One region of the Peribacillus sp. NPDC096447 genome, then DNA from elsewhere that is predicted to be linked to it. Evidence: riboswitches for the same ligand, from Rfam matches in the RefSeq annotation. Region 1 holds a riboswitch; each other region holds the start of a gene.
What was found. A riboswitch is a leader RNA that binds a small molecule or an ion and turns the genes downstream of it on or off. The one in region 1 is predicted to bind S-adenosylmethionine.
Positions count from the first base shown of each region.

Region 2: it holds a riboswitch for S-adenosylmethionine, as region 1 does, so the genes downstream of both, ACIQZD_RS08735 (Fur-regulated basic protein FbpA) here and ACIQZD_RS15200 (methionine ABC transporter ATP-binding protein) in region 1, are expected to answer to the same signal.
Region 3: it holds a riboswitch for S-adenosylmethionine, as region 1 does, so the genes downstream of both, ACIQZD_RS06095 (methionine ABC transporter ATP-binding protein) here and ACIQZD_RS15200 (methionine ABC transporter ATP-binding protein) in region 1, are expected to answer to the same signal.
Region 4: it holds a riboswitch for S-adenosylmethionine, as region 1 does, so the genes downstream of both, ACIQZD_RS19030 (YezD family protein) here and ACIQZD_RS15200 (methionine ABC transporter ATP-binding protein) in region 1, are expected to answer to the same signal.

Region 1 covers NZ_JBIWEV010000004.1:161,469-163,669, reverse strand. Annotated here, with positions in the region: gene ACIQZD_RS15205 (O-acetylhomoserine aminocarboxypropyltransferase/cysteine synthase family protein) at 1-830, shown strand, start outside; SAM riboswitch class I at 946-1,058, shown strand; gene ACIQZD_RS15200 (methionine ABC transporter ATP-binding protein) at 1,212-2,201, shown strand, end outside.
Region 2 covers NZ_JBIWEV010000002.1:380,271-382,471, reverse strand. Annotated here, with positions in the region: gene thiW (energy coupling factor transporter S component ThiW) at 1-78, opposite strand, end outside; gene tenA (thiaminase II) at 94-783, opposite strand; TPP riboswitch at 873-979, opposite strand; SAM riboswitch class I at 1,137-1,241, shown strand; gene ACIQZD_RS08735 (Fur-regulated basic protein FbpA) at 1,417-1,605, shown strand; gene ACIQZD_RS08730 (Spo0E family sporulation regulatory protein-aspartic acid phosphatase) at 1,858-2,052, shown strand; gene ACIQZD_RS08725 (GNAT family N-acetyltransferase) at 2,121-2,201, opposite strand, start outside.
Region 3 covers NZ_JBIWEV010000001.1:1,217,469-1,219,669, reverse strand. Annotated here, with positions in the region: gene ACIQZD_RS06100 (GNAT family N-acetyltransferase) at 196-663, shown strand; SAM riboswitch class I at 804-915, shown strand; gene ACIQZD_RS06095 (methionine ABC transporter ATP-binding protein) at 1,194-2,201, shown strand, end outside.
Region 4 covers NZ_JBIWEV010000005.1:358,527-360,727, reverse strand. Annotated here, with positions in the region: gene ACIQZD_RS19035 (phosphoadenylyl-sulfate reductase) at 1-633, opposite strand, end outside; gene ACIQZD_RS19030 (YezD family protein) at 816-959, opposite strand; SAM riboswitch class I at 1,130-1,238, opposite strand; gene ssuE (NADPH-dependent FMN reductase) at 1,516-2,049, opposite strand.

The sequences.
Region 1 (2,201 bases):
TGAGGGTGCTTGATATTGAGGCGGTAGCGAAAATCGCCCATGATGCCGGAATACCTTTGATCATTGATAATACCTTTGCGACACCGTATCTATGCAGACCAATTGATTTTGGAGCGGATATTGTCATCCATTCCGCTACAAAATGGCTTCTGGGAAATGGAACGACGCTTGGCGGTGTCATCGTGGATGGAGGGAAATTCGATTGGAACTCGCCAAATTACCCTGGCTTCACGGAGCCTGACCCAAGTTACGACAATCTGGTATACGCCGAGGCAGTTGGGCCTGCCGCATTCATAACGAAAGCCCGAGTCCAGTTACTCCGTGATTTAGGCCCTGCGCTAAGTGCCCAAAATGCATTCCAGTTTACGCTTGGACTTGAAACGCTGCATGTAAGGATGAAAGAGCATCTAGCAAACACCAAGTCTGTCATTAAATATTTAAAAAACCATCCTGCGGTGACTTGGGTTTCACATCCTGGTGATGAGGATCATCCCGATAAAGCCCTTGCGGATAAATATTTGCCAAAGGGAGCTGGATCTGTCGTTACATTTGGGATACAAGGTAATCGAGAAGCTGGGGCAAAACTTATCAATTCGGTGGAATTATGGTCCCATGTAGCGAATGTTGGGGATGCGAAGAGCTTGATCATCCATCCAGCCAGTACGACCCATCAACAATTGAATGAGGCGGGTCTTGTGAAAGCGGGTGTGAGTGCCGACCAAGTCCGTTTATCGATTGGGATTGAAAATGTAGAGGATTTAATAGAAGATTTGGAGCAGGCAATTGAAAAAGCGACGAATATCGTCTCCTTGACATCCAAAACGGTTTAAGTAAAGTTTCTGTATGATTGTACTAGAAATATTATACATTGCGCTCCTTTTTTATCTATGATAAAATTTCACCATACTAAAGAACTTAATGATGTACAAATATTCTATATATTAGCTCTTATCAAGAGAGGTGGAGGGATGTGCCCGATGAAACCCGGCAACCGACAAGGAGATTTCCTTGGAAAGGTGCCAATTCACACAAAGTTTAATCACTTTGGAAGATGAGAGGAAGGCCTGTTTCTTCACCTGCCTTTCTGCTCATGCAGAAAGGTTTTTTCTGTTTTAATGGGGTAAACTTTTACATGATATGAGAAACAGACTAATAATGTAGAGAAATCAACTAAGTTCATAGGTTTTATTGGATAAAAGAGGTGAGGGTTAATGATTACATTGACGAAAGTCAGTAAGCTTTTCCGGACAGGAAAAGGAAACAGTGAGACGATCAAGGCAGTAAATAATGTGAATGTTGAAATAAATAAAGGCGAGATTTTCGGTATCATCGGTTACAGTGGAGCGGGGAAAAGTACTTTGATCAGAATGCTCAATGGATTGGAAACACCAACAGAGGGATCCGTTGTAGTTGCTGAGAAGGAAATTTCAAAAATTAAAGGCGCTCAGCTCCGTAAGGCCCGTCAAGAAATCAGCATGATTTTCCAACATTTCAATCTATTATGGTCGAGGACCGTTCAGGAGAATATATCTTTCCCATTGGAAATTGCAGGAGTTTCTAAAACTGAACGAACCAAACGTGTGAACGAATTGATCAAGTTAGTCGGACTGGAAGGCAGGGAAAAGGCATATCCTTCACAATTAAGCGGAGGGCAAAAACAAAGGGTGGGAATTGCCAGGGCTCTGGCAAATGACCCTAAAGTGCTCCTGTGTGATGAAGCGACTTCTGCCTTGGATCCGCAGACTACCGACTCCATACTCGAATTGCTTGTTGACATCAATCAGCGCTTGGGATTGACGATCGTCTTGATAACACATGAAATGCATGTGATACGTAAAATCTGCCATCGCGTCGCAGTGATGGAAAGCGGGCAAGTTGTTGAACAGGGACCTGTCCTGGATGTTTTCAAGAACCCTAAAGAACAAATGACAAAGCGTTTCGTGCAACAGGTAACGGAACCGGAAGAAACGAAAGAAACGATGGACCATTTGCTCGAACGCTATCCTGCAGGCAAAGTGATTCAATTGACCTTTGTAGGCGATCATGCAGAAAGCCCTTTGATCACCAAGCTTGTACGTAACTTCGAGTTGGATGTCAATATCGTTCAAGGTAAGATATCCCAAACAAGAAGCGGTTCATATGGAACATTGTTTATCCATCTTGATGGCACAGAGGATGAAATGCTCCGCGCAATAGAATTC
Region 2 (2,201 bases), on a different contig from region 1:
GATGAAAATAAATGAACTGGTCAGCGTCGTTATAGCCGTGATCATGGCAGTCAACGTCAGTTTCTTGATAGGATTCATCATCATGTCTGCGACCTACAGCGGCCAATCCTGCTCATTTTGAACCATATCCCAGAATAAATATTCATATCGGGAAGTAACCAAAAAGTGCTTTTCTAATCTAAGAAGTTCCTTTTCTGGCATGCCTTCCGTCAATTCTTCCAACAATGCGATCAGCCACTTGTGTGCTTCCCCGAATTCAGGTGATGAATAGGACCTTATCCAATCTGCGTAGCGATTGTTTTCCAATGCTGCTCCATTTTGTTCTTTTAATAGCAAACCGATTTCATAATAATCCCAAGCGCAGGGCAGGAGACAGGCGATCAAGTCTGCCAAAGTCCCATGCTGAGCTGCATTTAGCATGTAACCTGTATAGGCTAGAGTGGTGGGAGTAGGTTCTGTATCTTCCAATTCCTTGGAACTGATCCCGAATTCGGAAGCATACTGCCGATGGATATCCATTTCCACTTGAAGGGTTTCATTTAAAATACTCGCAAACTTTGCCATGGTTTCGATGTTATGAGCTTTGATGACACCTAAAGCAAAGAGCTTGGAATAATCCATGAGATAGATATAGTCCTGCTTCAGGTAATAGGCAAATTTCTTTTCAGAAAGCGTACCGTTTCCAATTGCCTGGACAAAGGGATGTGAATGGTTCCTTTTCCAAATCTCTTTTGCCCGTGCATGAAGTCTATCACTGAATGTTTCTGTTTTAATATTCTCCATTGTTCATCCTCCTTTAGAATGGTTCCCCTTAATAATGAAAAACCCCGCTCCTGAATACGGAACGGGGTAGATGGATATAGTCTGTAAATGGACGATATCATCCACTTCCCTCCGCCGGTATGAGCCGGTTCAGGTTCAAAGGGTCCGGAACTATTTCCATCTCAGTCTTAAAAAAAAGACTCCCCTAGTGGTGTGAATTGTATGTAATTACTGACATCATATCAGAAAGACAAGAAAATGCAACCCGTATTTGAAGAGGGAGCACTTTATGTCCAGGAAAAAAGGGAGAACCAGGTAATTGACTTTTGATGATTATTAGGATAGAATCATTTCTACAACATTTATATATCGAATTCTTATCCAGAGAGGTGGAGGGACTTGGCCCAAAGAAACCTCGGCAGCGGACCCGTTTTGGGAACTGTGCTAAATCCAACAAGCATATGCTTGGAAGATAAGAAGAGCCGCACGGATACTGTCAGCCTCTTCTTGAATTAGAAGGGGCTTTTATTTTTGGGAAATAACGTTTAGTGACATAATAGAAAAGGTATATATAATTTGGTGAAAATCAAATAAGTTGATAAAGTTAGCTAACTAGAAGCAGGCTCTAGGATGACTAGGAAAGGAGCCATTTACATGGCAGAATTATTTAAGAGGATTGAACAGAGGAAGGCAAAGCTCATTGAAGAGCTATTGGCCAATGGAGTATACAAAACCTCTGATGAAAGGCACCTTTATGATGCCCCATTAAAAGTGCTTGAAGATGAATATAAGATTGTTATAAATAGACCTAATAACGAGTCACCTTCTGAATGGATGACATAGTAAGCGATGGACTATATTTTGGGTTCTTGGATAAGGGATATGATGTAAGCATTCACAGTCTACACTAGTGGATGCTTTTTTGCGTTTAATAGGAAATGACATAAAATATACATAATTAAAGAATGAAGTAGGTGTTTTGTCACATTTAACCTATAAAATAACACATTTTATTTCTGAAAAATAGTTGATTTTAACTAGTAGTTTCATTATGATGAAAGTGTAAAAAAATTGAATAAATGGGAGGTGACATATATGCCTTGCCGTAAGGTAACTATAGAAAGGGTAGAAGAAAAGAGACAGGAAATGATCAAATTGGCAGCAAGTTATGGCTTAACAAGTCTGCTAACTGTTCAAGCCAGTCAAGAATTGGATACACTATTAAATGCGTTAGCAAGAAAAAGAGAGTCTGAATATTATTCCCTCCAAAAAGCATATAGGTATTTTTAAATTAGCCAAATCGACCTGTATTAATTTGAAAAAGCTACTGCTCAAGGCAATAGCTCTAAAGAATAAAATTAAATATCGACACGTTTACCAAGAATGATCAAATCCCGCTCAATGCCATCCAGCTCGGCAACTTGAGGTAAATGTGCCCA
Region 3 (2,201 bases), on a different contig from region 1:
GACCTCTCCCAACAATATTGCATTTGTTTTTAATTTAATATTATGGCCACTCCTATAGGGATTAAGGCAAAATCCTTTCAGAAAAAATGAAATAAGACGCTTGAAAAAGTAAATAATGAAATTTCATAAAGGGGTAAGTAAAATGAGTTTGTTTGCTTGATAACTATTTCACTAAAATGATAGGAGGGGATGAAGTTGATCTTTCGTACCATTGATACGGACAAAGACAAAGATATTATCGTTAAATTCAGGAAAGATTCCTTTGTTTTAAGTTTTGGATCTGAAGCTGGTTTTGGAGATGAAAATACATATCTGCAACGAATGGGAGAAAGGGTCCGCAAATTTCCGGATGGACAGGTGATCATTGAAAAGAACCAAGTACCGATTGGACAAATGGAACTTCAAATTCGGGAGTATGAAGGAACTGAGATTGGCTATGTAAATTTATTTTATCTTATTCCCGAATACCGCAGTAAAGGCCTTGGCAAGGAATTGGTTCGCTACGCAGAAAACTTTTTCAGGCAATTTAATGTCTCCGAATATCATTTAAGGGTTTCTCCGGATAATGGAAGGGCGATTCGTTTATATACGAATTCAGGCATGATCAAGATAAGGGAAGAAAATGAAATATACACCGTATGGAGAATGAGCAAATCATTATAAAATATAATTTTTAATTATATTAATATAATATAAAACCATCAATTCACTATCCTGTGAAAATATTTTAAGCGATGAAGAATATGGTTGACTTTAAAGAAATTAGAATATATAGTGAAGGACATAATTAAATAAAACGTTAATTCTTATCAAGAGATGTGGAGGGACTTGGCCCTATGATACCTCGGCAGCGGGTTTTTACTTTTGTAAAAATACTGTGCTAATTCCAACGGACGAAAGTTTGAAAGATAAGAAGGAGCTTTACTTAGATAATTAATTTAAGAGTTTACTCTTTTTTATGTCTAAAAGAGGCCTCTTCTGTCTGATGACGGAAGAGGCCTCTTTTGTTTATTCAAAATGTATATGGTTATTTGGAGAATTGGTGCAATTACTCATGAGTTTCGCAGATTTACTCGTGAGTTTCACACAATTACTCGTGAGTTTCGAATATAACCCTATCATTATGAAACTTTGCAAAGCTCTTCTCTCTGGATAATGAATTCGTACAAATAAACAGCATGGGGGGAGATTGGATGATTGAGTTTCAAAATGTTAAAAAGGTTTATCAAACAAAGAAACAGACTGTCGAGGCTTTGAAGGGCATTGATTTGACAGTGGAAAAGGGGGATATATTCGGTGTAGTCGGTTATAGCGGGGCCGGAAAGAGTACGTTGATCAGGCTGGTCAACTTGCTTGAACAACCTTCAGATGGTTCGGTGATTGTTGGGGGCAAGGATTTAACCAAATTAAGCCCTAAGGAATTACGGGCAGAAAAGAAAAAAATCGGGATGATTTTTCAGCATTTTAACTTGCTAAACTCAAAGACCGTTTTTGATAACATTGCCATGCCGCTGGTTTTATCGGGAACTCCGGCTAAGGAAATCAAAAACCGTGTAGGCGAGCTGTTGGAGTTCGTTGGCTTATCGAGCAAGGCAAAGAGTTATCCGGAACAATTATCCGGCGGTCAAAAGCAGCGGATCGGCATTGCGAGAGCTTTGGCTACGAATCCATCGATCTTATTGTGTGATGAAGCTACATCGGCATTGGATCCACAAACAACGAGTGCAGTTCTGCAGCTCTTAAAAAAAATTAATAAAGAATACAATATCACCATTCTGCTAATCACTCATGAGATGTCTGTAATTCGGGAAATTTGCAATAAGGTAGCGGTCATGGAGGGCGGATGTGTCGTTGAACAAGGTTCGGTTTTCGAAGTTTTCGCGAAGCCGCAAACGGATATTGCAAAAAACTTCGTGAGAACGGTCATACATGACGAGATTCCACAAAGTTTTTTAAAAAGCATAGGGGCGCACATTCCGATTATTTGGAAAATTAATTTTATTGGGACTACTTCGGGTACTCCTTTACTGTCTACCATCTCGAAGAAATATGATATTCATTTAAGTGTCTTATCGGCCAATATTTCTGAAATTCAGGAAACGCCTTTTGGGAATTTGATCATCGAAGTGACCGGAAGCAAAAATGAGGTGGATAAGGCTTATCAATATATTAAAGATGAGGGGATTCTCGTCCAGGAGGTG
Region 4 (2,201 bases), on a different contig from region 1:
GAAGGCTGGTGCTGTACATGTTTTACATCCAATGCTCGGATATCCATTATCATGCAGGATATTATATGGAAGTCCGTTTTTGTGGGCGTAGCGCCAAACATCTTTCCATGTCCAATGTATGAGTGGACATATTTTAACTGACTTGAACTTATTATCCTTATTGATATACTCGGTCAAAGCCCTTGTTTCGGATTGCTCCCTTCGCAGTCCCGAAAGCCATGCTGTTGCCGTTGAAAGAACATCGGTAAGCGGAATGATTTTACGGATGTTACAGCACTTATTTGAATCTCTGACCCATAATTCATCCCCATATTCCGCTGCTTGTTCCTCAAGCGTCAAGGCAGGTTTCTTCATTTCGATCGAAAGCTTTGGATATCGCTTTTTCACTTGCTCGATCAATTGATAAGTTTCCTCAAAATGAACATCTGTATCAAGGAAAACTATTTTGGCAGAAGGATTGACCTTCGCCAATAAATCCGTAAGCACGATGCCTTCAATGCCAAAACTGCAAGCATAAATCAGTTCGTTTCCATAATGGTCATTCGCCCATTGCAGAACTTCCAAAGCACCTTTTGTCTCACTGTCTTCGGGAAATACAGGGAAATCCCCAGTGTTGAAATTTTCATAGTTTATTAATGCAGCCAACTTTGTAGCCCCCTCTAAAAACTTGCTGTATCAGGTTAGAGTAACTGTTGATCAATCCCCGTTGTAATCTTCTCCAGTTTGTTTGACTCTAGGAAAAAAGAGACGAATCTAACCAATACTCTCTTTATATCAGTTAAACCCGCCTCTAGTTTTTCTAGTCAGCAGATACCTTATTTAATTCTTAATTTTTCATTTCTTTCCATTTGAATGATTTTACCATCCTGGACAATAAGTGTAATGGATCCATATTTCATAGAATTAAGCATTTCTTGAAGTCGTTCAAATATTTCTTCAAGCTGATTCTCTTTATCCAAGCCTGTTCCTCCTTTAAGAAAATCCGCGTATTTTTATTTTCACCGCTGATTCAATGAATTTCTTAGATTTATATAATTCCAAACAACCTTACATTGTTATGGTTTGCCTACAACTTCCCCAAAAAACAAAAATCTTTCCATGATGGAAAGATCCCAAGGTAAATATCTTTACCTTATCTTCCAAAATGATCAACATTTTGTTGGAGGTAGCACCTTGCATCGATCAAGCAGGTTGCTGGACTTCAAAGGGCCAATTCCCTCCGTCGCTCTGGATAAGTTTTATTATTTTAAATATTAACATATATTTAATCCTTGTCAATGGAGTTTTCTTATAAAATAACTTGGTTTAATATTATGGATGAACTGTTATTTTTATACACACTATTCCGATTCTGATTTTATGTTCATGTAAATACGAAAATAGACTCGTCTTTTTAGATAAAGCCTCCAAAAAAATGAGTCTATTTTCATTAACAAGCCTATTATTGGCGCCTGTCATTCTTTGAAAAAATAATTTCTCGAATTCCAGTACTTTTATAGAAGGGATTACTCGAATTTAATTTCTTAACTGTATCGCTTCTACAAATTCTTGAACTTGACTCTGGACCCGATCAATTAAATGCAAATCATTAATCGGGTTTTCTGAATTCTGTTTATCTATTTCCTTATCAACAAAATAAATGCCCTGCAGCGGCTCGCCTTTTAATATTGAAATTAATGGTTTAAGTGCATAGTCAATCGCCAATAGATGCCTGTTACTTCCGCCAATCATGATTGGCAGCACTGGCTTCCCCTTAAAAGCACCTTCTGGCAGCAAATCAATCAAGGCCTTCAATACACCTGTATAAGAAGCCTTATAAACCGGTGAACCAATAATGACACCTCTAGCTGCTTGAATTTTCTCTGAAAGCTTTAAGATATCTTCACTATTATATTTGCCTTGGAATAAATCATCTGCTGAAAAATCCGTAATTGAGAAATAAGCTGTGGTAAATCCTTCGTTTTCGACTAATGATTGAATATGTTTAAGTGAAATGTCCGTTCTGGACGGAATAGCCGGACTTCCTGATAAAATTACGATATCGCTCATTTAATATACCCCTCCAATATTACATGATTTCCAGATAAAATCTTCGTAAATCATTTCGTACAGTATGCATTTATCGTAATAGTCTGAAAAATATAAGTCAAATCTTACACTCTGGTTTAAAAAAATTACAAGTTTATTCCATCGGATCTGAA